DNA from 2 places in the Stenotrophomonas sp. YJH_SMC_135 genome. Region 1 is predicted to be linked to the other one. Evidence: riboswitches for the same ligand, from Rfam matches in the RefSeq annotation. Region 1 holds a riboswitch; the other holds the start of a gene.

What was found. A riboswitch is a leader RNA that binds a small molecule or an ion and turns the genes downstream of it on or off. The one in region 1 is predicted to bind thiamine pyrophosphate.
Region 2: linked by a shared signal. The riboswitch ahead of thiC (phosphomethylpyrimidine synthase ThiC) and the one ahead of AC5P98_RS15605 (TonB-dependent receptor) in region 1 are both predicted to bind thiamine pyrophosphate.

The regions. Positions count from the first base shown of each region.
Region 1 covers NZ_JCAFVN010000004.1:178,300-193,484, reverse strand. Annotated here, with positions in the region: gene AC5P98_RS15620 (Dyp-type peroxidase) at 1-524, shown strand, start outside; gene AC5P98_RS15615 (hypothetical protein) at 611-1,030, shown strand; gene pnuC (nicotinamide riboside transporter PnuC) at 1,137-1,706, opposite strand; gene AC5P98_RS15605 (TonB-dependent receptor) at 1,715-3,904, opposite strand; TPP riboswitch at 3,975-4,070, opposite strand; gene AC5P98_RS15600 (phosphotransferase enzyme family protein) at 4,169-5,293, opposite strand; gene AC5P98_RS15595 (glycine zipper 2TM domain-containing protein) at 5,415-5,822, opposite strand; gene AC5P98_RS15590 (peptidoglycan-binding domain-containing protein) at 6,070-8,058, opposite strand; gene AC5P98_RS15585 (hypothetical protein) at 8,171-8,941, opposite strand; gene AC5P98_RS15580 (response regulator) at 9,318-9,956, opposite strand; gene AC5P98_RS15575 (ATP-binding protein) at 10,032-13,631, shown strand; gene AC5P98_RS15570 (c-type cytochrome) at 13,625-14,026, opposite strand; gene AC5P98_RS15565 (electron transfer flavoprotein-ubiquinone oxidoreductase) at 14,092-15,185, opposite strand, start outside.
Region 2 covers NZ_JCAFVN010000002.1:605,877-621,061, forward strand. Annotated here, with positions in the region: gene ggt (gamma-glutamyltransferase) at 1-1,167, shown strand, start outside; gene AC5P98_RS09325 (BCCT family transporter) at 1,725-3,302, opposite strand; TPP riboswitch at 3,568-3,669, shown strand; gene thiC (phosphomethylpyrimidine synthase ThiC) at 3,752-5,596, shown strand; gene AC5P98_RS09335 (ion channel) at 5,690-6,361, shown strand; gene AC5P98_RS09340 (winged helix-turn-helix domain-containing protein) at 6,621-8,945, shown strand; gene AC5P98_RS09345 (helix-turn-helix transcriptional regulator) at 9,061-9,960, shown strand; gene AC5P98_RS09350 (TonB-dependent receptor plug domain-containing protein) at 10,010-12,859, shown strand; gene AC5P98_RS09355 (hypothetical protein) at 13,029-13,238, shown strand; gene AC5P98_RS09360 (HDOD domain-containing protein) at 13,298-14,419, opposite strand; gene ppa (inorganic diphosphatase) at 14,572-15,108, opposite strand.

The sequences.
Region 1 (15,185 bases):
ATTTCGATGGCCGCGACCTGCTCGACTTCGTCGATGGCACCGCCAACCCGGAGGGGCTGTCGCTGCCGGAAGCCACGATCGTGGGTGACGAGGACCCGGAGCATGCCGGCGGCAGTTACGTGGTGGTGCAGAAGTACCTGCACAACCTCGATGCGTGGCGCGCGCAGAAGACCGAGGCGCAGGAGGCGATCATCGGCCGCACCAAGCACGACAACATCGAGCTGGACGACGCGCCGGCAGATGCGCAGAAATCGCACAAGACCCTGTGCACCATCGAGGATGCCGACGGCGAGCACGAGATCCTGCGCGACAACATGCCGTTCGCCAACCCGGGGCGTGGCGAGTACGGTACCTACTTCATCGGCTACACCCGCCGCCTGTGGGTGATCGAGAAGATGCTCGAGCGCATGTTCATCGGCAATCCTGCGCCGCTGCATGACCGCATCCTCGACTTCTCCACCGCCACCACCGGCGTGACCTTCTTCGCGCCCTCACGCAAGGTGCTGGCCGACCTGGGCGAGTGATCGCGCCGGGCCATCACCGGCCGCCATCTGCCTGTCATCTAGGGCGCCGACCATGGCGCGCTGGATGGGAGTGCAGGAGGCAGGCGATGGCCATGGCAGGGAACAGGACCGGCATGCGCCGCTGGTGGCGGCGTCTGGCCGCGGTGTTCGGCGCGTTGGCACTGGGGAGTGCCAACGTTTCCGCGCAGGAAGCCCCCGCGCACTGGATGGCCTACGCCGCCGCCGTGGGTGGCCGGCTGCAGCAGCGCCTGCAGCAGGAACAGGACCCGCAGGCGCAGCGTGTGCTGGCGTGGTTGCAGGCGCACCCTGACACACCGGCACCGCTGCCGGTGAGCGTGTGGATCGCGGCGGATGGCCGTATTTCGAAACTGGAATTCGACAGCCTGGGCGATGCCCAAGTCGACGCCGACCTGCGCGCGACGCTGCAGGCCGCGCCGTTGCAGGCGGCACCGCCGGCCGACATGCGCCAACCGCTGCGCCTGGGCCTGTTGCTGGAGCCGAAGTAGATCCACGCCATGCGTGGATGTGGTGGGTAGATGCCGACCTTGGTCGGCAGGCGCGCACCAACCCAGGTTGGCGACTACCGGTAGCCCGGCCGCGCATGGCGTGGCGCTACCGCGTTGCCACCTGCGGTTCACGCGCGGCGGCGCTCCATGCGCGCAGGCCGAACACGGCCAGGCCGAGGAAGAACACGTACAGTGCCGCGGTCACGTGCAGCGACTTGAACAGGTACGCACCCACATAGACCACGTCCACCGCGATCCACACCCACCAGCAGGCCACGTGGCGGCGTGCCTGCCACCACTGGCCGACCAGGCTCAGCGCGGTCAGCATCGCGTCCAGCCAGGGCAGCGCGGCATCGGTGAAGGTGTGCATGGCCGCACCCAGCGCCACGCCACCGCACAGGCCGAAGGCCAGGTCGCGCAGCAGCGTGTCGCGTGCCAGTGGCACGATGCGGATGCTGCCCTCATCGGCGGCGTGCTGCCGCCAGTTGAGCCAGCCATAGACCAGGAAGCCACCGAAGGCGACCTGCAGCAAGGTGTCCGAGTACAGCTTGGCCTCGGCGAACACCAGGCCATACAGCGCCACCGACAGCAGGCCCACCGGCCACGCTGCCAGCCGGCGCCGGGCCATCAGCCAGACGCCGAGGATGCTGCACAGCGCGGCGGTCCACTCCAGCATCACGCCGCTCACAGCGCGAACGTCACCGACAGGCGGGCCTGTCGCGGTGCACCGGGGAACAGGTAGTAGTCACCGCCGCTGCTGCCGGTATCGCGCCAGTAGAAGCGGTTGAATACGTTGTCCACCGACAGGTTCCAGGTCACCGCGCGTTCGTGCAGGCGATGCTGGAAGCGCAGGCCGGCATCGAACACCGAGTAGTCCGGCGCGCGCACGCCACCATCGGCGCGTGCCACGTTGGCACCGGCATAGCGCCAGCCACCGGTCACGTCCAGGCCCTGCACGAACGGCAGCGCGTAGGCCACGTGCACGCTGGCGCGTACCTTCGGCACGTTCACCAGCTGATGGCCTTCATAGGCCGGCGTGCCGGTGTCGCGCGCGCGCGCCTGCAGCACGCTGGCGCTGGCCACGATCTGCAGTGCGTCGGTCAGCTGGCCGTTGGCGGTCAGCTCCAGGCCGGTGTGGGTCTGCGTGCCTTCCTCGACGAAGGTGTAGCCGACGTCGCTGCTGTCGGGCCTGGCGTACTGGTAGGGCTGCGAGATGCGGAACACCGCTGCACCCAGCGTCAGCGCCTCGACCGGCACGTACTTCACGCCTGCTTCCAGCTGCCGCGACTGCACCGACGGCAGGAAAGTGTCGGCATTGCTGGTCCAGAACGGCGCTTCCTGGCCCAGCGAAATGCCGCGCACGTAGCTGGCATAGGCGTTGAGCTGATCGGTGGCCTTCCACACCACCGCGGTCTGCGGTAGGAACCGCGACAGGCGGCTGTGCCGCTGCGGAACGCCACGCTTGTCGTAGGCACGCTCGTCCAGGCGCACGAAGCGGCCACCGGCCAACCACTGCCAGTCATCGCCAAAGCTCATCCGGTCCAGCGCGAAGAACGCGGTCTGGCGGCTGTCCAGGCGTCGTGCGGAGGGGCCGGGCATCTTCGGCGACGGCTCGAACACGGGCACCTGCGGGTCGTGGATGTTGCTGGTGCCGACGTACTCGTTGACGCTCGGGCGCCTTTCCACGGTACGACGGAAGTAGTCGGCGCCGACGGTCAGCTGATGGCCGACGCTGCCGGTCTCGAAGCGGCCGCGCAGCTCGGCACGGGCCTGCTGGTTGCGGCGGGTGTCGTCCGGGCTGCGGTAGTCGTAGACATCGTAGTCGCCGTTGGGCGCGAAGTAGTTGCCCGGCACGCTGCCATCGGCGCACTGCACGGCGTAGTAGCAGCCGTAGGCGAAGGCGACGTTGTCATCGATCACCGAGCGGCTGTGGCCGACCGAGACGCGCGACTGCCAGGCATCGTTGAAGTCGTAGGTATGCAGCGCGGTGATGTTGGTGCTGGCGATATCCACCGGGCGCTGCCACGGCTGGTAGCCGAGCAGGTGCTCGCGGTCGACACCGCGCGGCAGTTCGCGTGCGCCCAGCAGCTGGTAGCCGGACACCGAACGCTGCGAGCTGGTCTGGTAGTTGGCATCTACTTCCAGCTTGCCGCGCTCGCCGATCAGCCAGTCGGCGGCCAGCGAGTAGAAGTTGCGGCGGCCATCGGCGTGCGCGACGTAGGAATTGCTGGAGTCCCATGCGGCATTCAGGCGCAGGCCGAAGCGCGGGGTGATCCAGTGGCCGACATCGACGGCGACGTAGCGTGAGCCTTCCGAATCGGTGCCGAGCGTGGCGGTGCGTACTTCAGCCGGGCGCTTGCCGATGTAGTTGATGATCCCGCCCGGCGCCATCACCCCTGCCGCCAGGCCGGCTTCACCCTTGAGGATCTCGACCGACTGCACGTTCTCCAGCGCCAGGCGTTGCTCGCCGGCGATGGACAGCCCGTTGAAGCGGTAGCCGGTGGCGGCGTCCAGCGCGAAGCCGCGGATGGCGATGTTCTGGTAGTAGCCCACAGGTGCATACGCATCACCCAGCGAGGCATCGTTGCTGGCCAGCTCGGACAGCGAACGTACCTGGCGACGTTCGAGATAGTCGCGCTCGAGCACGTTCACCGAAGCCGGCGTGTCCTTCCACGAACCGCCGCCGAAGGCATTCACGCGCGAGGTATCGGCCTTCGGCTTGCCGGCCTCCACGCGCACCGCCGCCAGTTCGGTCGGCGAGCGTTCGGCACCAGTGGCAGCCGCATCGGTGGTGGCCTCGGCCTCGCTGGCATGCAGCGGCAGCGCGGCGCAGAGGGCGAGTGAGAGCAGGGTGGGGCGCAGGCAGCGGTTCATTCGGTTCGTCTTCGGACAACAAGGGAGACGAAGCGACGGCGCGCAGGTGCACCGGCCCATGATGGGGGTGTGGCTGCGGCTCAAAGCTCCCTACGCCGGTGCAAACCGGATCAGGTTCCAAGGGACTCTCTCAGCCTGGCAGATCCAGGCACCCCCGCTTCAGGTGACCATTTCACTACAAATGGTACGGATTTGCGAGCGCCAGCCGGGGTCAGATCCCTTTCCTGCGGAAAGGGATCTGACCGCAACGCTGCGTCAACCGGATCACGCGACGGCGTGCAGGGCCTGCAGCAGTGCCCGTCCCGGCGCGCTGTGGAACCACGCCGGATGGCCCAGCATGAAGGGCTGCCAGGCCACGTCGGCATTCGCGGTTGAGCGGGTGACACCTTCGAAGTACTCCACTTCGGACAGTGCGAAGTCGAAATGGACCATTGGCAGCAGGTCGGCCAGCAGGTGCACGCGTGCCGCCGACAACGGCAGCACCTCGCGGTAGCCGTCGAGCAGGGCCAGCGCGATATCGATGCGCACCGCCTCCATGCCGCGCTCCAGTTCCAGCCACGCCACGGCGTTGCGCTCGATCGCGGTGGCGAGGTCGAACAGCGCGCTGGTGGGCGACGCCAGGCCGAAATCCAGCACGGTGCTGACCTCGCCGTTGCGCCACAGCAGGTTGGAGACATGCCAGTCGTTGTGCGCCCACAGCCGGGGCTCGGCGCGCAGGCGCTCGGCCAGGCCGGCGTGCCACGGCAGCACGTCGCGCTGCAGCTGTGCTTCCCATGGAATGCGCGCGAGATAGCGTGCCAGCCCGGGACGTTCATCCAGTCCTGCCTTGATGGCGGCGATCGGATCGTCGGCACGGATCAGGTCGTCGCGCGCCACCAGCAGATGGGTGCTGCGCTGGGGCGCGTGGTAGCTGGCGGCGGCACGGTGCAGCTGTGCGAGCGTGCGCCCTGCCTCGCGGGCCTGCGCGACATCGGTCAACAGCGACCACGACACCGCGTCGCGATACAGGTCGTCGCCCACGCCGACATCGTGCAGTTCAAACGTCCATTCGCCGTGTTCGACCGCAGTGTGGCCATCGGTGGCCGGCAGCACCTGCACCACTGGCACGCCGGCGGCGGCGAGATGGGCGATGAAGTGGTGTTCTTCTTCCAGACAGGCCGCGCTGCGCACGCTGTGGTGGTGGCGCTTGATGAACACCGCGCCGCGCGTGTCGTCGACGATGGCGGCGGCAGACAGCGGCCGCGGGCTGTGCCAGCGCGGTTGGCTGTGCCCGCCCAGCTGCGGGTAACGCGTACTCAGCCACGCGATGTCCGCCGCGCTGATCGGTGGCCAGTCGGCAGCGACCTCGTCGTTGTTGAGGCCCTGCACGCGGTGGGAGGAAGACGTCATGCCACAGTCCGATCGGGAAAGTCACATCCAAGGCTGCGCATTCAACGCCATGCGCGTGGCCAACGCAAACGGGCGGGTCATCGACCCGCCCGTCTCCGCGTCATCGGTATGTCGGCGCTGCTTACCAGCCGCGATGGCGGCCGCGGTCGTGGTAGTAGCGGTTGTCGTAGTAGCGCTCACGCTGCCAGCGGCGGTCATCGCCACGGTCGTAGTAGCCACTGCGGTAGTAGCCACGGTCGTAACGGCGATCGTAGCGGTCGTCGTAACGGCGATTGTCGTAGTAACGGCGGTCGCGGCGGTCGGAGGTGGTCAGGTTGCCGATCGCGCCGCCGGCCACGGCACCGCCGACGGTGGCCGCAGGGTCGCCGTTGGACAGCAGGTTGCCGGCCACGCCACCGACCACGGCGCCGACCAGGGTGCGCTTGTCCTTCCTCGACATCGCGCTGGCATCGCTGACCACGGCGACACCGGCAACCAGTGCCAGGGCCATCGCCAGACCACGGAAGCTGAGTGTGGAAGTACTGAGCATGTTCGGTTCTCCTGTGAGGTGCATGCCACGCTGGGCAGGGAGGGCGCGGGGCGCCCCGGCTGCCGTGGAGACCACGCTGGCGTTCCGACATTGCCGGAACATTGCCTGGCCTACCGGGCGGCTTGCGCATTCATCTAGCGGCAGGCGGCATGAAGCAAGGCTGAAAGTGGCTTTTACCGCTCAGCTGGCAGAAAGGGAAAGGGCCGCGCATGGCGCGGCCCCTCCCGGTCTGCAAGGCGCTGCGGGCTCAGACGCCCATGGCCTTCTGCGCCTGGCGGGTCTGTTCCTGCTGCGCGTCCTGCTGCTGGTGCAGCACGTTCGGCGCGCCCTGCACCGCGCCGCTGCTGAGCGCCATGCTCTGCTCGCTGGCGGTGCGGGTTTCCACCGCAACGCGGCTGGCCGCCGGGTCACCGACCGTGCCCTGCACGGCGAACAGGCGCTCACCGTTCGGGCTGGGCACCACCGCGTCGATGCGCTGCAGGCCGGCGGCATGCGCCTCCCTGGTCAGGGCCGCTGCGGCGCTTTCCAGCGCGTGGCGGTCCTTGAAGGTGCCCGCCGGCATCCGCTCCAGGCCTTCGGTGGCCTGCAGGTACATCGGATGGCGCGGGTGCCGCTCGTCGTTCAGCAGCGGGCGCTCGCGGGCCTCCTTGATCGCATCCAGCGTCTTCGCACCGACGATGCCGTCGGCAACCAGCCCGTTGTCCTTCTGCAGCTGGCGTACCGCCGCTTCGGTATTGCGGCCGAAGCGGCCGTCCTCGGCCAGCGGCTTGCCGTCGGCCCCGGCATAGCCGAGGTGGCCCAGCTGCTCCTGCACCTTGCGCACGCCCTCGCTGTGCGCGCCCGGCTTGTACAGCTCGGCGTGCGGGGCGGCAGCGGCCTTGTGTTCGGCCGCAGGCTTGCCCTGGGTCTGCTCATGCGATTGGGTGCGGCTTTCCAGCAGGTCGCGCGCCTTGGACAACGGGTCCGACGCGAACAGCTTCCAGTGCGGGTGGTCCTTCACCTGCTTGAGGTAATCCTCCACCGGCATGGTGTGCACGCCCTTGCTGCCGGTGGACTGGCTGATCAGCAGCTTGTCGGTGTTCGGGTCGCGCACCACCATCACGATGTGGTCGATGCCATTCCAGTGCTCGTGGCGGGTCCTGGCCGTATCCAGGCCGATGACCATGCCTTCCTTCAGCGCACCGGGCTTGAGGATGGCGTCGCGCTCGAGCAGCACGCCGGACTGTTCGACGGCCTTGTGCACGATGCCGCCGGAACCGAGGTTGCCCAAGTCGATGCGGTCGGCCTTGCTGAAGACAGCGTGCCCGGCCTTCTGGTTGATCTCGTCCATGGTCCGGTTCTGCAGGGTGCCGACCCAGCCGGAGCAATCGATGTAGCCCTGGTCCACGTTCTTGCCGGTCTTGCCCGGCACGTACAGCGCGTGGCCCGGGATGTTGATGGCGTACTTCACATCGTCGTACTTCACGCCAGCGTCGTACGCGGCGTGCAGTTCGATGCCCGGCTTCGGCGCAGCAGGAGCCGTTGCGGTCGCCGCCAGCGTGGCCGCAGCGGCACCCACTGCGGCGGTCTGCGCAGGTGTGGCTGGAGCCTGGGCCTGGCCCGGTGCCACGGTCTGCGGCGTGATGTGCTTTTCCGGGATGCTGATCGCTGCGTACTTGTGGATGTAGTAGCTGGAGAAGGTCCGCGCCAGGTCGCCGTCGTTCATGCCACGCATTTCGGCCAGGGTGTGGCCGGTCAGCGCCTTGGCATCGGACCCGATCTGGTTGAGCACGTTGCGGCGCATGTTGATCTCTTCGCCATGGCCGTTGCGGACCACGCCGAAGGTGCCGGTGGCGATCGCGGTCTGCACCGAGCCATAGCCGGCGCTGCCCTGCTGGTGGGCCAGGTACAGGTCCAGGCCGGTCGGCGTGTCGCCGCCGGACAGGTACGGGTGGCCGGTGCGCTCATTGCGGCGCGCCATCGAGCCCAGGTTGTCCTGGTACATCTGCGCGGCGGCTTCGGTGTTGCGGGTCGGGTCGAATTCGTGGCCGGTCAGGTGGTATTGGCGGGCCGAGCCGGGCACGAACTGGAACAGGCCTTTGGCGCCGGTCGAGGTGTTGTGGGCGCGCTCGTTGAAGGTGCCGCCGGTCTCGATGTGCGCGAAGCGCATGAAGTCATCGACCGGGATGCCCTTCTGCCGGGCGACCTGCTCGACGATGTCCAGGACTTCCTTTTTGCTGTAGTCATGCTGTGCCATGACGTTTTCCTCGGGGTTGATGGAGCGGCCGATGCCGCGAATCGCCAACCGGACTCATCCGTGAGTCAAGAACATGTCGGTCAACAGGTAACCCGCCTGCGGCGGATGGAAATCAGGGCGCGATGTACTGCTGGGCCTTGCTGTCGAAGCGGTAGTGCACGGTGTCGCCGGCACCCAGCGCGCGGGTCTTGCCCGGGGCTTCGATGGTGGTGCCCTTGAAGGTCACGGTCAGCTGCGGCAGGCCGTTGCCATCGGCCACGAAGGCCAGTTCGCCATCGCTGTCGGTGCACGGCATCACGTTGCCGTCGTCGCAGGCCGCGCTGTTGTCTTCGCCGGTGCGCACCGAGCCGACATAGCGCCAGACCTTGCTGTCCAGGTCGTCCTCGCTGCGCTTGGGGTTGAACAGCAGCAGGGCGTAGCCGCTGCTGCTGATGCCGCGGTCGAAGCTGCTGGTCGGCACTGCCAGCAGCAGGCGGCCGTCGGCGGTGCGGTGTTCGATCGGCTTGCGCCGGGTATCGACGTCGTCGGCCTTGTCGTAGGCGCCGAGCGCACCGATGGTCCATTCCTGGCCGCGGAACTTCCACGGCTTCTTCGCGTCGCCGCTGGCCAGTACGAAGGTGGCCTCGGCCAGATTGGCGCGGTCGTCGGGGCCGGCCGGCTGCTGTTCGCCCGGCTTGCCGTAATGCTCGCGGGTATCCCAGGAAAAGCCGGTGTAGTAGGTGGTGCCGTCCAGGGTGAAGCGGTGGCCGAACCAGAAGGTCGCCACGCTGCCGTTCTGGACCTCATAGGACGTCGCACCGTCGCCATCCACCTGGTAGATGAAATACATCACGGTAGGCGCGTCGGGCGGGGTGACGGCGGCATCGGGAGAGGGGTTCTGCATCGGGGCAACATCCTGTCGGGGCGCTTTGGCAGCCTGCGCAGGCGCAGGCTGGGAGGACGAGGGGGCCGGATCGGCGGCGCTGCAGGCGGCAGCGGAAAGAGAGACGAGCAGGCATGCCGCGAATGCGCGCAGGGGCCGCAACAGCAGGGTCCAACGTAGCTCGGGGGGGGACTGCATGCGCCTCTCCATGGTCAGCGTTGCCGGGCCAGACGGCCGGCAGGAAGCCGCACCCCATCCACCACGGACGGGAGCGAGGACATGAGCCGGTCGATTCCTTCGACCTCGCATTGAGAACTCATGCCCGTCCATCTTGGCACAGATCCGCAGACCGTCAAAGAGGGGGTGCGGCAGCCGGGTCTGTGATGTGAAGTGCGTCTCAGATCTTGCCGTCACGCAGGTAGTCGAACAATTCGGCGTCGCCCTTCAACCCCAGCTTGAGCATGGCGTCGCCCTTCTGCCGGCTGATGGTGCTGACGCTCTTGTGCAGCTGCAGCGAAATCTCCTTCACCGTCATGCCGGTGCCGAGCAGCCGCAGCACCTCCACTTCGCGTGGTGACAACGGCTTGCCGTCGCCCTCGCGCATGCGCCAGCTGCCGGCCGCGTCCACCCGCTCGCGCAGGCTGCGGCTGATGTAGGGCTGGCCGCGGTACACCGACTGGATGGCCTGCGGCAGCTCGTCCATTGACGAACTCTTGTCGACCAGACCGAGCACGCCACTGTCGAGCACCATGCGCAGGATCGCCAGGTTGCTGGAGACGCTGAGCATCAGCACCGGCAGGTCCGGATGCCGGCGGCGGATCATGCCGATCATGGCGAAGCCATCGGCCTGCGGGCTGCCCGGCATGGAGTAGTCGGTGACCAGCAGGTCACAGGGCTGGTTGGCGAGCAGGGTCATCAGCGCCTGCGCGCTGTCGGCCTCGCCGACCACGCGGCCCACGCCGCTCGACTCGATGACGGCGCGGGTACCGATGCGGACCACCGGGTGATCGTCTGCGATGATGATGCGCAAGCTCATGCTCTAGTATGGCCATCGGGCACGCCGGACCGCGACCATCGCGGTCCCTGGCAGGATTCTAGGAGATCGACGCAGATGCGTAGGTGGGCTGTTCGCGGGCTGCTCCTGCTGCTGGCGGTGCTGGCCCTGCCCGTGGCCCAGGCACAGCCGGCCCCTGGGCTGCTGCCGCTCAGCCCGTTGCAGCGCGAATACCTGGTGGCGCATCCGACCATCGTTGTCGGGCAGTATGACAGCGGTTGGCCGCCGTTCGAGTCCCTCCGTGACGGCCAGCAGGTCGGTCTGGGACCGGACTACCTGTCGCATCTTGCACGCCAGCTCGGCATGAAGGTCGAGGCGCGCCGCTATCCGGACTGGACATCCGTGCTGGATGCGGCATGTCGTGGCGAGATCGACGTGGTGATGAATGTCGGCCTCAGTGCCGACCGCACCCGCTGCATGGTCTATACCGCGGCCTACAGCGAAGCGCCGCTGGCCCTGGTGGGCCGGCCGGACGACCTGCGTGCCTCCGACATGCCCGACCTGGAGGGTCTGCGGGTGGTGATCGAGCAGGATTTCCTGACCGGTCCGCAGGTGCGCGCCCGATTCCCGCGTGCCCGCCAGCTTGTCGTAAACGACACGTTGAGCGCATTGCAGATGGTCAGAGACGACAAGGCCGACGTCTACATCGGCAATGCCTTTGTCGCCACCGAGCTGATTGCCAGCCGGCGCCTGCAGGGCGTGGCGCTGTTGCGGCCCAGCGACCTGCCCCCTGAACGGCTGCACTTCGGCATTCCCAACAGCAAGCAACCCCTGGCTGAAGCCCTGGACCTGGCGCTGGCGGCCACCAGCCAGGCCCAGCGTGATGCCCTCGCACAACGATGGCTGCCACCGCCGCACTGGTCGGCATCGGCGCAGCTGGCGCTGAGCCAGGCCGAGAAGCGCGTGCTGGAGCAGCCGTTGAAGATCGGTTTCGCCCCGAATGCCGCGCCACTGTCGTTCACCGGCGAGGATGGCCGGCCCAGCGGGCTGGCCAGCGAATACCTGCAGCGCCTGATGCAGGCCGGTGCCAACCTGCAGGTCGAGGACAGCCACGACTGGTACGAGGTGCGCGAGAAGGCCCGCCGCGGTGAGCTGCAGGCGGTGATGGGCATTCCTGTCGATTCACGTTACCTGGGCCCGGACTGGGTGTTCAGCCAGCCCTTCATCAGCGTGCCGAACGTGATTGTGGTCAGGAGCGATGGCGAGTCGCTGCTGGGCCTGGCTGACCTGCAGGGCAAGCGCGTGCTGCTGTCCGACCCGGAGCGTGTGCGCGGCTACGTGCTGCAGCAGGCACCGCAGGCGCGGATCATCGCTGCACGCAGTGCCGAACAGTCGCTGCAGCGCCTGCTCGCTGGCGACGCCGATGCGTACATCGGCAACCTTGCCGTGGTCGATCACCTGCTGCGCAGCCGTTTCCCGGGGCGGCTGCAGGTGGCGGCACCGGCCGGCTTCAACGACCAGCTGGTGCTGGCCGTGGATCGTCGCCACGCGGCACTGGCTACCACCTTCGATCGCCTGCTGCTGCAGATGACCCCACGCAAGCGCGAGGCCCTGCGCAATGCCTGGCTGGGGGTGGAGTACCGCAACGGTGTCGACTGGAACAAGGTGCTGCGGTGGGGCGTGCCGGTGCTGCTGGTGCTGCTGACCGCGCTGCTGGTACATGGCGTCGGCCATTGGCGGCTGCGCCGCGAGGTGGCAGGACGTCGCCAGCTGGAGCAGCGTCTGGCCGAGGTGACCGACAACCTGCCTGCAGTGGTCTATCAGGCGCGTCGCGACGCCGATGGCGCGCTCAGCTTCCCGTTCATCGCCGGTGACCTGCCTGCGTTGTTCGGCATTACACGGCAGCAGGCCGAACAGGATGCGAGGGTGTTGCTGGAACGCATCGAGGAAGAGGACCGCGCGCACATCCTGCACTCCATCGAGCAGGCCGCGCGCCAGTTCGCCCCATTGATCCTGGAGTTCCGCCTGCGCAGCGATGGGGAGGGCGTGCGCTGGGTGCGCAGCCAGGCCCACCCCTATGCCGCCGAAGAGGGCGCGGTGATATGGAGCGGTTACTGGGTGGACGTGAGCGAAGCGCGGATGCAGGCCGATGCCCTGGCGGCGGCGAAGGCGGACGCCGAGCAGGCCGCCGAGGCCAAATCGCGCTTCCTGGCCACGATGAGCCATGAGATCCGCACGCCGATGAGTGGCGTGCTGGGGATGCTGGAGGTGCTGGCGCACTCACCGCTGGACAGCGAACAGCAGCGCATCCTCGGCGTTATCGAGGATTCGGCCCAGATGCTGCGGCAGATCCTCGATGACATCCTCGATTACTCGCGGCTGGAAGCAGGGGCGTTGCGCCTGGAACCGGTGCCACAACCGCTGCGGCCCCTGCTGGAGAGCGTGTGCCGCCTGCTGTCGGCCCAGGCCAGCGCGCGTGGCCTGGCGCTGCACGTGCAGATCGATCCCGAGCTGGCGCCGGCCCACGAAGTGGACGGCGTGCGGCTGCGCCAGATCGTGTTCAACCTGCTCAGCAATGCCATCAAGTTCACCGCACAGGGCGAGGTGCGCCTGCAGCTGGAGGTGCTGGGGCCGACCAGCGAAGACGGCGTGCAACCTCTGTGCCTGAGCGTTACCGACACCGGCATCGGCATCGCACCGGAACAACTGCAGCACCTGTTCGCGCCCTTTACGCAGGCCGGTGCCTACATCCAGCGTGACCACGGCGGCACTGGCCTGGGCTTGAGCATCTGCCAGCGACTGGTGCAGATGATGCAGGGCGAATTGACCCTGCACAGCACGCTGGGCGAAGGAACCCGCGCCGAAGTGCGGGTATCGCTGGTGGAGGCCGGCAGCGAGGACGCGGCGGCACTGCTGGCCGAGCAGGACCAGACCGCGCTGCTGCCCGCCGCGCTGCGTCAGGCACGGGTGCTGGTGATCGAGGACCACCCGACCAACCAGGCGATGATGGCGTGGCGGCTGCAGCAGCTGGGCGTGCCCCATGTGCTGCTGGGCGATGGCCAGCAGGCGCTGGATCGCCTGTCGTCGGAGAGCTTCGACCTGGTGATCACCGACTGCCGCATGCCGGTACTCGATGGATTTGGCTTCACCCGCCTGCTGCGCGAACGCGAGGGCCGTACCGGCCAGCCGCGGCTGACGGTGCTGGCGCTGACCGCCAGCGTGCTGGACGACGATGCGCGCCGCTGCCGCGAGGCCGGCATGGACGAGGTACTGGCCAAGCCGCTGTCGCTGGCCACGCTGCGTGCGGCGCTGCTGCGCTGGCTGCCGCAGGCCCAGGGCCAGTCGTTCGAGGTGCCGGTGCCGGAGGTTGCCGCCGACGACGGTGAAGCATTGCCTGATCTGGCCACCCTGCAGCAGCGCTTCGGCTCGCGCGTGGTGGCCGAGCAGCTGCGCGACAGCCTGTTGCAGGCCAGCGAGGGTGACCTGGCCGCCGTGCAGCGCGCCGTGCAGGCTGGCGACCGCCAGGCTGCGGCGCTGCACCTGCATCGCCAGGCCGGCGGGCTCGGGGCGATCGGGGCCACGGCACTGGCCCAGCAGGCCAATGCCCTGGTCGAGCGCCTGCAGGATGCGGCAGAGGCCGATACGGCGCCGTTGTTCGCCACCGTAACGACGTTCGTGGCGCGGCTGCAGCAACAGCTGCAGCGCCTGGCTCACTGAGCCGACTGCTGCTGCAGGTAGGCGATCACCAGGGCGCGGCGTTCTGCGCTGGGGAAGGCGTTGTACATGCGGGTGCCCGGCACCAGGTGCGTGGGTGACTGCAGGAAGGTATCCAGCGTCTGTGCGGTCCAGGTGATGTCGGCGCGGCGCATGCCGTCGGAATACCCATAGTCGGGCAGGCTGCCGGCGCGGCGGCCGATCACGCCGTGCAGGTTGGGTCCGAAGCGGTGGATGCCACCGGGCTGCACGGTGTGGCAGCCGGCACACAGTTCGAACGCGCGCTGCATGGCCTGCTGCCGGGCCTGTTCGGGCGTGGCCGGCACCGCGGGCGGGCGCTGGCAGGCCGTGGCAAGCAGGGCCACGGCAACGGCGGTGAGCAGGCGGCAGGCACGCATGGGTGGGCAGGATAGCGGTGCGGTGGAGCGGTCGGGCTGCGACACACGGTCGCAGCCCGGGGCGATCACATGCCCGAGTAGTTCGGGCCGCCGCCGCCCTGCGGGGTCACCCAGACGATGTTCTGGGTCGGATCCTTGATGTCGCAGGTCTTGCAGTGCACGCAGTTCTGCGCGTTGATCTGCAGGCGCGCATTGTCGGCTTCGCCAACGAACTCGTACACACCGGCCGGGCAATAGCGGGCTTCCGGGCCTGCGTACTCGGCCAGGTTCACCTTCACCGGAATGCTGGGGTCCTTCAGCGTCAGGTGGCTGGGCTGGTTCTCGTCGTGGTTGGTGCTGCTCAGGAACACCGAGCTGAGGCGGTCGAAGGTCAGCACCCCATCCGGCTTCGGGTAGGCGATGCGGGTGTGCTTGGCGGCCGGTTCCAGGCAGGCATGATCCGGCTGCGTCCGGTGCAGGGTCCACGGCGGGTTGCGCACGCCCAGCTTCGGCAGCAGCCACTGCTCGACGCCGGTCATCAGCGTGGCCACGGTCTGGCCCTTCTTGAACCACTGCTTGAAGTTCTTGGCCTGCTGCAGTTCGGTGAACAGCCAGCTGGCTTCGAACGCCTTCGGGTAGGAGCTCAGTTCATCGTGCTGGCGGTCGGCGGCCAGCGCGTCGAACGCGGCGTCGGCGCACAGCATGCCGGTCTTGATCGCGGCATGGCTGCCCTTGATGCGGCTGGCGTTGAGGTAGCCGGCCTCGCAGCCGACCAGTGCACCGCCCGGGAACACCGTCTTCGGTAGCGACAGCAGGCCACCGGCGGTGATCGCACGCGCGCCGTAACCGATGCGGGTACCGCCTTCCAGATGCTTGCGGATGGACGGATGGGTCTTGAAGCGCTGGAACTCTTCGAATGGGCTCAGCCACGGGTTCCTGTAGTCCAGGCCTACCACGTAGCCGATGGCGACCTTGCCGCCGTCGGCGTGGTACAGGAACGCGCCGCCGTAGGTGTCGCTGTCCAGCGGCCAGCCGGCGGCGTGAACCACCAGACCCGGCTCATGCCGGGACGGGTCGATCTGCCACAGCTCCTTGATGCCGATGCCGTAGGCCTGCGGGTCCTTGCCTTCGTCCAGCGTGTAACGCGCGATCAACTGGCGGCCGAGATGGCCGCGCGCGC
Region 2 (15,185 bases), on a different contig from region 1:
GACCGCTCGGTGCCCAAGCTGTCGCAGTACCCGGGCTTCAAGGAGCAGTTCACGATCAACGGCCACGCCCCGCGCAAGGGCGAGATGTGGAAGAACCCGAACCTGGCCAGCACCCTGCAGCAGATTGCCGACGGCGGACGCGATGCCTTCTACAAGGGCGCCATTGCCCGCACCATCGGCGACTACTTCAAGGCCAATGGTGGCTACCTGAGCTACCAGGACATGGCCGAGCACCACGGTGAATGGGTCGAGCCGGTCAGCAGCAACTACCGTGGCTACGACGTGTGGGAGCTGCCGCCGAACAGCCAGGGCATCGCCGCGCTGCAGATCCTCAACGTGCTGGAAGGCTACGATTTCTCGAAGATCCCGTTCGGTTCACCCGAGCACGTGCACCTGTTCGTCGAAGCGAAGAAGCTGGCCTTCGCCGACCGTGCGCGCTTCTATGCCGACATGGCCTTCCAGCCGGCGCCGGTGCAGAAGCTGATCTCCAAGGAATACGCCGCGCAGCGCCGCGCGCTGATCTCGATGGACAAGGCGTTGAAGGAAGTGCAGCCGGGCACGCCGAAGCAGCTGGAAGAAGGCGACACGATCTACATGACCGTGGCCGACGCCGACGGCATGATGGTGTCGTTGATCCAGTCCAACTACCGCGGCATGGGCAGCGGCATGGCGCCGCCGGGGCTGGGCTTCATCCTGCAGGATCGTGGCGAGATGTTCGTGCTGCAGAAGAACCATCCCAACGGCTATGCACCGGGCAAGCGGCCGTTCCAGACGATCATCCCGGCGTTCATCACCAAGGGCGGCAAGCCGTACGCCAGCTTCGGCGTGATGGGCGGCGCGATGCAGCCGCAGGGCCACGCGCAGATCGTGATGAACCTGGTGGATTTCGGCATGAACCTGCAGGAAGCCGGTGACGCACCGCGCATCCAGCACGAAGGCTCGACCGAACCGACCGGACAGGCCACGGCGATGACCGACGGTGGTGAAGTGAATCTGGAAACCGGCTTCCCCTATGAAACCGTGCGTGCGTTGATGCGCAAGGGGCATCGCATCGTGTTCGCCGATGGGCCTTATGGCGGGTACCAGGCGATCATGCGCGACCCCGAGAGCGGGGTTTATTACGGAGCTTCGGAGAGTCGCAAGGATGGGCAGGCGGCGGGGTACTGAGTTTCCCGGCCAACGGGCTGAGCCCCCTCTGCGGTGGGTTCAGAAGCGGAATAGCTTGTTGGGCCGGGTGGGTAGGCTGTTCGGGGGACGCCGCAAGTACGTCCTTGTAGGCTTGGCAGCCGCATCCATGCGGCTGACACCCCCGCCCAGCCCACCCACCCGGCCTCTGACAGTTTTCTGCGGCCGCCACCGCAGGAAGAAAAAAGAAGATCAAAAGCAACAGCAACAGCAACAGCAACAGCCGCGTGCTGATGGTTGGGGTCGGATCCGTTTTCCGCAGGAAAACGGATCCGACCCCTTCTTGTTTTCCGATACACATCTTCCACGCAAAGCGTGGAAAACCAACCGTTACCGGGAAACTGTCGGGGGTGGGGCGGTGTGGGTGGGCAGGACCGTTGGCGCCATGGATGGCGCCATCGAGCCCCCATGGATGGGTTCACGGCGTGTCCTGCCCAGCCACACCGCCCCACCCAACCAGCAGCAACCCGGAGCCGCCTTTGAATTTGACCTTGGCCCTTGCCTGGAAAAGCGGTGCAGCCGCAGGCTGCAAAACACCCTCAATCCTGATCGTGCGCGCGTGCGGCCTCGGCCTGGGTCTCCTCCTGCGCCGCCATCTCGCGCGCGATCCACGCATCGATCATGTGCCGCTGGCGCTGCGCCTGCCGCCGCTCCCGCGTGTACTCCTGGTCGAGCACGCGGTACAGCGACACCATCACCAGCACCATCAGCAGCGCGAATGGCAACGCCGCAATCGTGATCATGCCCTGCAGTGCATCCAGGCCACCGGCCAGCAGCAAGGCCGCTGCGATCAACGCCACCGCGATGCCCCAGGCCAGCTTGCGCTTCAACGGAGGATCGCCAGCTTCGTCAGTGGACATGCTGGCCAGAACCAGTACCGCCGAGTCGGCCGAGGTCACGAAGAAGATCATCAGCAGTACCAGTGCGATGCACGACAGCAGCAGCGGCAGCGGCATGCTGTCGAACAACGTGAACAACACCGTCTCATATCCATTGCCCAGCGCCTGCACCAGATCGGCATGGCCGAAGATCTGTGCCCACAAGGCCGTTCCACCGAAAACGGCGAACCAGAAGAAGCCCAGCAGCGTCGGCGCGAGCACTACGCCGATCACGAACTCGCGCACGCTGCGGCCGCGCGAGATGCGTGCGATGAACGACCCCACGAACGGTGCCCACGAGATCCACCAGGCCCAGTAGAAGATTGTCCAGTCCGCCACCCAGGTGCTGCCGGAGAACGGTGACATGCGCAGGCTCATCGTCACCAGCTGGTTGAGGTAGGAGCCCAGCGTGGTGGTGAAGGTATCGAAGATGAAGCCGGTCGGCCCCAGCACCAGCAGGATGGCCGCCAGCAGGGCAGCCAACGCCAGGTTGAAGTTGGACAGCCACTTCACACCTCGCTCCACGCCACTGGCGGTGGAGGCCATATACAGCACGAAGGCGATGGCGATGATGGTCATCTGCACCGGGACCGTAGCTTCCAGGCCGAACACGCGTTCCACGCCCGCGGCGATCTGGATGGTGCCGAAGCCCAGCGTAGTCGCGACACCGATCGCGGTGGCGACCACTGCAGCGATGTTGACCACCCTACCGATCCAGCCGCGATGGTGGCGGCCGATGATCGGCTGCAGCATGTCGCTGACCAGGCCGCGGCCGTTGCGGTTGAACTGGAACCAGGCCATTGCCAGCCCGATCAGCGCATAGATGGCCCACGGGTGCAGGCCCCAGTGGAAGAATGCATAGCGCATCGAGGCGCGTGCCGCATCCAGGCTCTGCGGAGCAAGCCCTTCCGGTGGCTTGCTGAAGTGCGAAATGGGCTCGGCGGCGCCCCAGAACACCAGGCCGATGCCCATGCCGGCGGCGAACAGCATCGACATCCAGCTGGCTCGCGAGAACTCGGGCTCGGCGTCTTCGCCACCGATGCGCAGGTTGCCGAAGCGACCGAAAGCCAGGTACATCAGGAACACCAGGGCCAGGAATACCACCAGCAGGTACAGCCAGCCGACGCTGCGGATGACTTCTGCCAGCATCGACTGCACCACGGCATTGAAGGGGCCTGGTGCAATACCGGCAAGCAGCACCAGCAGCAGAACCAGTGCGATGGAAACGCGAAACACCATGAAGGAGCTTCTCCGATCAAGGGATTGAGGGGAGCGAGCAGAGCTTGCAGCGAAGGACCGGCGGCATGCAGCGCGAACCGGGCAGGGGCCGCGTCGGCGGCGAAGGACGCATCGGTCGCTGGAGGGCGACGGACGTGCACGTTACTGAACGCGACGTCATGGTTCTGTTAACGAACAACGATCCGGATCAGATCCGCTTTCCACAGGAAAGCGGATCTGACCGCGGGGGCAACTCCCGGAGCGGGCGGTCTATGCTCTAATGCACGCCAAGAAGCGGGGGTACCGCGGCCATGTGGCCACGGTTGAGACAGTCCCTTGGAACCTGATCCGGCTCATACCGGCGTAGGGAAGCTTTGCAGTGCAGCCGTGCCCGGACACCGCCCAAGGACCGTCCGTGCGCGGTCGCAGTGCGCCGCCGCTTCGTCCCTGACCTTCCTGGACGATGCCCGATGAACGCACAGCTCTCCGCCCTGCAGCAACAGGCCCAGCAACTCTCCGAATCCGTGACCCGGCCCATTCCCGGCTCGCGCAAGATCCACGTACCCGGTTCGCGTCCGGATCTGCAGGTGCCGATGCGCGAGATCGCGTTGACCCGCACGCCGACGCTGTTCGGCGGCGAAGAGAATGCACCGGTCACGGTCTACGATACGTCGGGCCCGTACACCGATCCGGACGCGCGTATCGATCTGTCCGCGGGCCTGCCGGCGCTGCGTCGTGGCTGGGTGGAGGAGCGCGGCGATACCGAACAGCTCGACGGCCTGAGTTCGTCGTTCGGCCGCGATCGCGAGCACGACCCGAAGCTCGATGCTGTGCGCTTCCCCACACGCAGCCTGCCGCGCCGTGCACGTGCAGGCGCGAACGTCACCCAGATGCACTATGCGCGCCGCGGCATCATCACGCCGGAAATGGAATTCGTCGCCATCCGCGAAAACCAGCGGCTGGACGCGATCCGCGATGCCGGCCTGCTGCAGCAGCACCCGGGCGAGGCGTTCGGCGCCTCGATCCAGAAGATCATCACGCCGGAGTTCGTGCGCGATGAAATCGCCCGTGGCCGTGCGGTGCTGCCCAACAACATCAACCACCCGGAAAGCGAGCCGATGATCATCGGCCGCAACTTCCTGACCAAGATCAACGCCAACATCGGCAACAGCGCGGTGTCCTCGGGCATTGCCGAAGAGGTGGAGAAACTGGTGTGGGCGATCCGCTGGGGTGGTGACACCGTGATGGACCTGTCCACCGGCAAGCACATCCACGAAACCCGCGAGTGGATCATCCGCAACTCGCCGGTGGCGATCGGTACCGTGCCGATCTACCAGGCGCTGGAGAAGGTCGACGGCCGCGCCGAAGCGCTTACCTGGGAGATCTTCCGCGACACGCTGATCGAGCAGGCCGAGCAGGGCGTGGACTACTTCACCATCCACGCCGGCGTGCTGTTGCGCTACGTGCCGCTCACCGCCAAGCGGGTCACCGGCATCGTCAGCCGTGGTGGTTCGATCATGGCCAAGTGGTGCCTGGCGCACCACAGGGAGAATTTCCTCTACACGCACTTCGAAGACATCTGCGAGATCATGAAGGCCTATGACGTGACCTTCTCGCTGGGTGACGGCCTGCGCCCGGGCTGCATCGCCGATGCCAACGACGCGGCGCAGTTCGGTGAGCTGGAGACGCTGGGTGAGCTCACCAAGATCGCCTGGAAGCATGATGTGCAGACCATGATCGAAGGCCCCGGCCACGTGCCGATGCAGCTGATCAAGGAGAACATGGACAAGCAGCTGCGCGAATGCGGCGAAGCGCCGTTCTACACGCTGGGGCCGCTGACCACCGACATCGCGCCGGGCTACGACCACATCACCAGCGCGATCGGTGCGGCGATGATCGGTTGGTTCGGCACGGCGATGCTCTGCTACGTGACGCCGAAGGAACACCTCGGCCTGCCCAATCGCCAGGACGTGCGTGACGGCATCATGGCCTACCGCATCGCCGCGCATGCGGCCGACCTGGCCAAGGGCCACCCGGGCGCGCAGGTACGCGACAACGCACTGAGCAAGGCGCGCTTCGAGTTCCGCTGGGAAGACCAGTTTCACCTTGGCCTGGATCCGGAGAAGGCCAGGGAGTTCCATGACGAAACGCTGCCGAAGGATGCGCACAAGCTGTCGCACTTCTGCTCGATGTGCGGCCCGCACTTCTGTTCGATGAAGATCACCCAGGATGTGCGTGACTACGCCGAGGCCGGCATGAAGGAGAAGTCGGAGGAGTTCCGCGCCGCGGGTGCCGAGGTCTACCACCAGGGGTGATGCGCAGACGGTGGTGCCGGCCTGCGGCCGGCACTACCGCTCATCACGCCGCTCCCGGCTATCCTCCGCCCATCATCCCGCGGAAAGGACACCATGCCTGTTGCCATGACCACCCGTTGGCTGGCCATTGCCCGCCGGCATCCTTCGGCCTGGTTGCTGGGCGCGCAGCTGCTGGCGGTGCTGCTGTATCCCGCGCTGGATGACACCGCCGCCGGCCGCGCGGCACTGGGCATGTTCGGCATGGCGGTACTCGGCCTGGCGCTGTGGGTGGTCCAGCGCAGCCCGCTGGGCACCTGGCTGGCGCTGTTGCTGGCCATTCCCTCGGTGGTGTTCTCGTTGGCAGGCGCATTGCTCGAGCGCACCGCATTGCTGACCACCGCGCAGGTGCTGGAGAGCCTGCTGTACTTCTACACGGCTGGCGCCCTGATTGCCTACATGCTCCAGGACCACAAGGTCACCCGCGACGAACTGTTCGCCGCAGGCGCAACCTTCACCCTGCTGGCGTGGGCGTTCGCCTTCGCGTTCGCGGTGTGCCAGCAGTGGTATCCGGGCAGTTTCCAGGGCACCGGCGGGCAGGCGCAGCGCAGTTGGATGGAGCTGCTTTATCTCAGCTTCAGCTTGCTGTCTGGAGTCGGCTTGAGTGATGTCGTGCCGCTGCATCCACAGGCACGAGCACTGGTCATGCTGGAGCAGTTTTCCGGCGTGATGTACGTGGCTTTGGTGGTTTCGCGGCTGGTCGGATTGACCATGCTGCGGCGCATGTGAAAATGAACGCCAGATAAAAATTTCGCGCCCAAGAGGGCGCGAATGATGTCGCGAATTATGTGAATGCGTCGGCGAGAGAGAGCCTGATGTCGACCACGCGATAGGCGAGGTAACTTGCATAGGCTAGTATTCGCGCGCTCGATTGTTTTTGCGGTATGCGCCGATGCTTTGTGCGGAGTCTGGCTTTTCGCTGTTCCCAGGACGGGACCGTAACGAAGGCAAACACTGCCCGGGACCTGTCTCTACTGTGTAGCAGAAAATGAACAGCAGCGAAATACAGCCACCCGTGTCCGATCGGATACGGATAGGAGAGTGCATCGTCACTCTGTCCTCGCGCGAAGTCGAGGTCGTCGGTGCGCGTCGTCCGCGCCGGCTGACGCCGAAGGCGCTGGGCGTGCTGCGCGTGCTGCTGCGGCAGCCGGGCCGTGTGGTCACCCGCGACGAGTTGTTCGCCGAGGTGTGGCCGGACACGCTGCCGACCAACGATGTGCTGACCCAGGCCGTTACCCAGCTGCGCAAGGCGTTCAGCAACGACGACGACAGCGGCCAGGCCTACATCGAGACCATTGCCAAGACCGGCTATCGGCTTCTGGTACCGGTACAGGCGCTGGACGATGCGGAGCCGTCGGCTGCGGGCTTGCCTGACGACGAAGGTGTGGACGTGCAGCCCGCACTCGCCGCCGCCGCGGTGCTGCCCGCGCGCGCGCAGGAATCGCGCCGCCGCTGGCGCCATGTCCGCCGCCGCGTGCTGCTGGCGCTGGGCGTGTTGATGCTGGCCACGCTGCTGGTGATGACCACGCTGCTGCTGCGCCGCGCACCGGCCAGCAGTTCGCCGGTGGAGGCCGCCGTGGAGAACGGCACGCGGGTGATCGGCAGCCCCCAGCGTCCCTATCGGTTGATCACCGCAACCAGCGGCTTTGAAACCTATCCCACGCTGTCACCGGATGGTTCGCTGGTGGCCTATGAAGGCGCCAACGAAGATGGCAACGGCGGTGGTGCGATCAAGGTACAGACCTCCGGCAACGCGCCGGCGCGCCAGTTGCTGGCGCCGCCGGCCGGTGCCGTCGATCGATTCCCGAACTGGTCGCCGGATGGTCGCGAAATTGCCTTCGCACGGTTCTCCGCCGACGGTGGCTGCCAGGTGCTGATCGCCAGCGCAACCGGTGGCGCCCTGCGCCAGGCCACGCGCTGCGATGGCACCGAGCTGCTCAGCTTCGACTGGACGCCCGATGGTCGCGGCCTGGTGTTCGGCAGCATGGTCGGGCGCTACGCGCACCGTGGCATCCGCGTGCTGGACCTGGCCAGTGGTCAGTGGCGCGCGCTGGCGTACAGCGTCGACCAGGACGACTTCGACTACGCACCGCGTTACTCGCCCGATGGGCAATGGCTGGTGTTCGTGCGCAATCCGCAGCTGGGCGATCTGTGGCGGGTGCCGGCCGCGGGCGGTACGCCCGAGCAGTTGACCAACGAGGCGGCAGAGCTGCGCGGATGGGCCTGGCTGGACGATGGCCGCACCATCGTGTTCGGTCGCCGCGTCGACAGCGAGGCGCGGCTCTATTATCTGGACGTCGAGCGGCACACGCTGCGCGATGCCGGCCTGGATGATGCGCAGTGGCCCGCCGTGTCGCGACGTGGCGGGATGCTGGCCTTCGTCCACCGGCGCGCGCAGTTCGGCGTGTTCAAGGTGCCGGTGCAGGGCAGCGGCGCGCCCGAACGCCTGTTTGCATCCAGTGGCCGCGATGGGCAGCCGATGGCAGCGCCCGATGGCCGCCAGCTGGTCTTCACCTCGGATCGCTCCGGCAGCTTCGCCCTGTGGTGGGCGGACATGCAGCGGCCGGATTCGCTGCGCCCCATTGAAGGGCTGCGGCCGGAAGCGCGGCAGGCACCGGACTGGTCGGCCGACAGCCGCCAGCTGCTCGTGGTCGGCCGCGACGCGCATGGGCGCACGGTGGTCTACGAGATCGCGCCACGCGATGAACGCCTGCAACCTTTGCCGGTCCCGGCCGAACAGCCGCTGCAGGCCCTGTATGGCGCGTCGCCGGAGCAGTTGTTCGTGATCGAGCGCGATGCCGACCAGCGCACCCGGTTGAGTCTGTTCGACCGCAGCACCCAGCCCTGGCGCCGGTTGGCCAGCATCGAAGGGGTGTCGCAGGCGCGCTTCGACCGCAGCAGTGGCCGCGTGTTGTTCACCCGCCTGGCCGCCGGTGGCCTGTGGTCGGCCGACGCCGCGTTGTCGTCGGGCAGCGTGCAGCAGATCAGCGATGACCGGCCCAGCCGCTGGCGATACCGGGCCTGGACCGTGGCCGGCAACACTGGCGTCGGTTACCTCGGCACTTCGAGCACGTGTGGCACCACCTTCGTGCGCATCCTGCCCGGCCGCGCGGAGCCGGAACGCTGCCTGGATGCGGAGCGGCTCAGCGCCGGCAACGGACTCAGCGCCAGCGCTGACGGGCGTGACCTGTTCGTGGCGATGGCGGTCAGCGATGGTGCCGACATCGGTGTGATGCGGTTGCCCGAACGCCCCCCCGCGCTGTTCCCGGCGTTCTCCAAGTTGTTGTTTTTCAGTGGAAATGGGCCTTCGTAATTTCTTCGTCTGGATCTCGTCGCGAATTCGTGGCGATCTCGTCGGACTTTCCTGACGCGGTGCCGCCTGATTAGGCAAAACGGAGTCCTGTACTAGGCAAATCCGTGGTGCCCCCATGCGTCAACTCTCGCTGGCCGATCGCGGCCAAACCGTCTCCCTGGACCGGTCGCTCGACGATGTCACGCCGACCTGCCTGGGCGTGGCCCGGCTGGGCAGCCTGCAGACCGCCGGCTCCAGCTTCACTGTCTGGATGCAGGTGCGTGGCAGTTCGTGGGTGGAGGCCAAGGAAGGGCGATTCCGCCTGCGCCAGGGCGAGTGGATCGCCTTCGAGAAGGAATCGCGGCCGTTGGTGCAGGCCGGTCGCAACGGGTTGTGCGTTGGCCTGAACCTGAACGTTGAAGCGCTTCGCGTGCTGACCGAGATGGCCGACTGTGGCCTGTATGCCGGTCGTGGCCGCATGAACCGCAGTGACGCCCGCGTTGCGCTGCGCTTGTGGCGCGATGCGCTGGCCAGCGGCCAGCCGGCCCAGGCCTTGCGTCCGTTGCTGCTGCACCTTGCTGGCCTGCAGCGTGGCCTGGCCGACAACGTGCAGCGCTGCCCGGGCCGCTCGCGCAGCCGCAAGCGCCAGGTGTTCGGCCGCATGCAGCGTGCGCGCCTCTATCTGGAAGGCAACAGCCACCGGGTGGTGCGCATCGGCGAACTGGCCGAACTGACCAACTTCTCCAGCTGGTACCTCTCCAAGACCTTCCAGAGCCTGTACGAGGAAAGCCCGCAGTCGCTTTCGGCACGACTGCGCCTCGAACGCGCCGCCGACCTGCTGCGCGACACCGACATGATGGTGGGCGAGGTCGCCGCCGCCAGCGGCTTCGACAACTGCTGCAGCTTCGCGCGTGCGTTCCGCGCCCGCTACGGCCAGTCCGCGTCGCGCTTCAGGGAGAACGGCGGCTTGCTCCCGCCACAATCCGCAAAGTCTCCGGTTGGTTCGCGCAAATACAGCGCTGCAACGCAATCGTAACGTGCTGGGGTGTTTTAACACGCTGCTAACACGTACCTTGGAGAGATAGATGAACGTTCGTAATCCCGCAGTGCGGTTCGGCTTGCTGCCGGCCGGCATTGCGCTGGCGCTGGCGCCGGCCTTTGCTTCGGCTCAGGAAGCAAAGGGCACCACCGACCTGGACCGCATTTCGGTCACCGGCTCGCGCATCCGCGGCGCCTCGGTGGAGACCCAGCAGCCGATCCTGACGATGACCCGCGAATCCCTGGAAAAGCAGGGCTTCTCGAGCGTCGCCGACGTGCTGAACAACCTGACCTCGGCCGGTTCCCCGGCCATTTCGCGTTCGGAGTCGCTGGCTTCGGGCGAGAACGTGGGCGGCTACTACGTCGACATCCGCAACCTGGGCGCCGAGCGCACCCTGGTGCTGATGAACGGCAAGCGCCTGGGCGCTTCGACCTCGGGTCTGCAGGACCTGAGCCAGATCCCGATGTCGGCCGTTGAGCGCATCGAGATCCTGAAGGACGGCGCCTCGTCGATCTACGGTTCCGACGCCATTGCCGGCGTGGTCAACGTGATCACCCGCAAGAACTTCGACGGCGGCGAAGCCAATGTCTACGTCGGCCAGTACGGCAAGGGCGACGGCGACAGCGAAACCTATTCGATGACCCTCGGTGCCCGCGGTGAGCGCGGCAGCCTGACCCTGTCGGCCGAGTACTCGAAGCAGGATCCGGTGTGGGCCAAGGACCGCTGGTACAGCCGTGACGGCTCGCTGGGTCCGAACTCCACCTCGGCTGATTGGAGCCCGATCAGCCAGAACGGCAGCTGGTGCAACCCGAAGCTGTACGACTGCAGCAAGTCGAGCGCGGTGTGGCAGACCCTGAACCCGGGTGGCAATCCGAAGAACCCGAACGACTACCACGCGATCACCGAAGACGAGTTCGCCAACTCGAACGAGCAGATGACCCTGCTGACCGGTGTGAAGCGCAAGTCGGTCTACATCAACGGCACCTACGACTTCACCGATTCGATCAGCCTGAACACCGACGTGCTCTACAACGAGCGCCAGACGTTCCAGCAGATCGCCGGCTATCCGTACCAGTCCGCTTCCAAGTCGATCAACACCCCGCTGTCGGCAGACAGCGCCTTCAACCCGGTTGGCCAGGACGTCAGCTTCCGCCGCCGCCTGTGGGAAGTGCCGCGTACCACTGACAGCCAGCTGAAGACCCTGCGCTTCGCTCCGACCCTGACCGGCTTCTTCGAGCTGGGTGGCAAGACCTTCGACTGGGATGTCGGCGCGCTGTGGAACCGCAACGAGTCGATCAAGAGCAACCGCGGTGACATGAGCCTGATCGGCGCGCGTCAGGCGCTGGGCCCGTCGTTCATCGATGCCGGTGGCGTTGCCCGCTGCGGCACCGCCGCCAACCCGATCCTGGGCGATTGCCGCCCGTGGAACCCGCTGCTGCCGTACGGCGTTGAGGGTCAGGGTTCGCTGGCGAACCAGGAGCTGCAGGACTTCCTGTTCCCGACCTTCACCACCCGTGGCGTCACCAAGACCACCAGCTTCACCGCCAACCTGTCGGGCGCCATCGTGACCCTGCCGGCCGGCGACCTGGGCTTCGCCCTGGGTGTCGAGCACCGCAAGGAAGAAGGCAGCTACGTGCCGGACGCCTTCGCACAGTCGGGCCAGTCCACCGGCCTGGGCCAGAAGCCGACCCGCGGCCAGTACGATCTGAACGAGGTCTACCTCGAACTGAACGTGCCGCTGCTGGCCGACATGGCCTTCGCCAAGGAACTGACCCTGAACGTTGCCAGCCGTTATTCGGACTACAGCAACTTCGGTGGCACCACCAACAGCAAGTTCGGCCTGACCTGGCGTCCGCTGGATGAACTGCTGGTCCGCGGCACCTACGCCGAGGGCTTCCGCGCTCCGACCATCAGCGACCTGTACGGTGGCCTGAGCTCGAGCTTCGAGTCCTACATCGATCCGTGCGGCGTGAAGGCTCCGGGCAGCGTTGCAGGCAATGCCGCGTGCTCCGGCGCAGGCGTGCCGGCCAACTACGTGCAGCTGGGCCAGGCAGGCAAGGAATGTTCGACCCTGCCGTGCCAGTCGGGTGACCAGTTCATCTCGGGTGCCAATCCGAACCTGAAGCCGGAAACCTCCAAGAGCACCACCTTCGGCCTGGTGTGGAGCCCGCGTTGGGTGCAGGGCCTGGACGTGTCGCTGGATTGGTACAAGTACGAAATCAGCGACATGATCATCGCTGACAGCGTCGACCGCATCCTGCGTGACTGCTACGTGCTGGGTAACGCTTCGCGCTGCTCGAGCGTGACCCGTGCGGCTGACGGCCACGTCAGTGCGATCACCTACGGCACCGCCAACCTCGGCAAGATGGAAACCCAGGGCTACGATCTGGGCATCAAGTACCGCCTGCCGGAACTGGCCATTGGCCAGTTCAGCATCGACTGGCAGACCAGCTACACCGCCAAGTACGACGAGCAGCGCCAGAACAGCGCGGGCGACAACATCATGGTCGGCCGCGTCAGCGAGCCGGGCCTGTTCCGCGTGCGTTCGAACCTGGGCGTCAACTGGCAGTACGGCGATTTCGGTGTGAACTACACCGCGCGCTACTACTCGGGCATGAAGGAAAGCTGCATCTCGCTGGCTGACGGCTGGTGCGATGCTCCGAACCACATGGCCAACGGTGAGACCGATCCGCTGCGTCACACCGGTTCCAACACCTTCCACGACCTGCAGGTCAGCTGGAAGGCGCCGTGGGATGCGACCATCGCCCTGGGCGCGAACAATGTGTTCGACCACAAGGGTGCCCTGCAGTACTCGGCTCCGAACTCGGCGTTCGCCTACTACGGCGGCTTCGACGTGGGTCGCTTCCTGTACATGAAGTACACCCAGCGCTTCTGATCCATCGAAGTGCGGTAGCAACAGAAGGAGGGCGGACCGCAAGGTCCGCCCTTTTTTTTGTAGGGGAATTCCGGAAATTGTTGGAAGGTGAGCGCAGTCACGGTCCCGTCGTGTCGTAATCAACACAGTCAGGAGGTCCACTACCGGACGCTTGCATGTGGAGAGGGATATGAAGAATACGTTGCTGCGGCAGGCATCGGCCGCTGCATTGATCTACGCAACGCTGGTGGGCGCGGTGTTCGCGCAGGGCCTCGGGGTCTGCGGCGGTGGGCTTTACTGCGAGGAGTTCCGCCAGCAGTGCCTGGCCAGTGGCAAGTCACCGGTCATCTGCGAGTCGCAGTACCGTCGCTGCGTGCAGGACGCCTGCGGTATCCGCTGACATGGAAAGGGCGCACCTTGCGGGTGCGCCCTCTGTCATCCGGACATCATGCAACGCGCTCAGGCGTCGCTGGGCACCAGTCCCATCAGCGCATTGGCGTGTTCGCGCCATTGCGGCAGTTTGTTCAGCACGCCTGCGCGCTGCAGGTAGTCCTCGTCCACCGGATCGCCATTGACCAGCGCCAGGGCCACGTGCACCGCACCGGTCACCCAGAAGCTGCGGGTGTTGGCGCGCTGCGGCTGCAGGTGGAAGGCCACCGCTTCGATGATCGGCATCGGCAGGCCCCACAGGCCCAGCAGGTAGGCGCCGGCCTCGGCATGGCCAGGGCGGGTGTCGCCGGCCAGCGAGGGCTCGCTGCGCTCGTTGCGCACACCTGGCAGCAGCAGGCCGATGTCGGCCAGCAGCGCGGCAGTCGCTCCCAGTTCGGCACTGGATTCGGGCAGCAGGCGTGCGGCGAGCCGCGAGGCCAGCAGTGCGCGCTGTTGCAGCGAGTTGCGCTCGGCGGCCGACAGCGTCGGTGCGGAGAACACTTCGCTGGCCAGCACCAGGTCACGCAGCGTGGCCAGGCCCAGCCGGGTCACGGCGGTGCGCAGGTCGGCAATGGTGCGGCCCTGGCTGAAGAAGGCCGAGTTCGACAGTTGCAGCACCTTGGCGGCGATCGCCGGATCGGCGGCGACCAGCTTGGCGACATCGGCACTGTCGGCGTCGTCGTCATGTTCCAGGGCCTGGGTCAGGCTCAGGTACAGGTGCGGCGGCGAGGGCAGTTTCTCGATACGGCCGATGGCATCGCGCAGGCGCGGGCTGTCCAGCACTTCGCGCAGTTCTTCCAGGCTGGTCAGTGCCTCCAGCAGCACTTCCGGCGCCAGCGGCAGCGGCAGGAAGCGGTGGGCGACACCAATGAGGCGCGCCGGCGGCGGCCGGTTGCCATGCTGCGCATCGACCAGCGCGATGCGGATGGTCTCCGGGCGCAAGGTCCGGATCTGCCCAAGCAGCGTGGTGGCATTGAGATCCGGCAATTGCGGGCAGACGATCACCGCGTCCACGCCCTGCGTGGCCACCGCGGTCATCGCAGCCTGGCCATCGGTGGCGGTCAACGGCTGCCAGTCTTCCCCAAGATCGGCAATGAATTCGGTCAGCTCGGCCGGCAGGCTGGCTGCATCCCCAACAAGCAGAATACGCACGACACATTCCCCTGGCTGTCTCGACGATGGATGTCGATGACGTGTGAAGTGACGCAATTTACCTAATACGGCAGCAAGAGTGATGTGCCGTCGTCATGAAACGTGACCCGCATCGCTCCGGCAGGGTACCGCCGGAGCGATCCGGTTCAGGCTCAGGCCTTGCTGTCGAGATGGCGCTGGTGCGCCTCGATCAGGATCTGCTTGGCCTCAGCGGCGCCGCCCCAACCGTCCAGCTTGACCCACTTGCCCTTCTCCAGGTCCTTGTAGTGCTCGAAGAAGTGGCCGATGCGCTCCAGCCAGTGGCTCGAGACCTGGGCGATGTCTTCGACGTGGGCGTAGCCGCTGAAGATCTTCGAGACCGGCACGGCCAGGATCTTCTCGTCGCTGCCCGCCTCATCGCTCATCTTCAGCACGCCGACCGGACGGCAGCGCACGACCGAGCCCGGCACCAGCGGCAGCGGCAGCACCACCAGCACGTCGGCCGGATCGCCGTCGCCACACAGCGTGCTCGGCACGTAGCCGTAGTTGCACGGGTAGCGCATCGGGGTGGAGAGGATGCGGTCGACGAAGATCGCGCCGGTTTCCTTGTCCACTTCGTACTTCACCGGCTCCGAGTCCTTCGGGATCTCGATGATGACGTTGATTTCTTCCGGCGGGTTCTTGCCGGGCGAGACGAGTTCCAGACCCATGGTGTGCTCCAGGTGGGGGGATATAGACGGATAGCTCACCATTTTATGCCTTTGCCGGGCGCTGTGCAGCGGGCGGG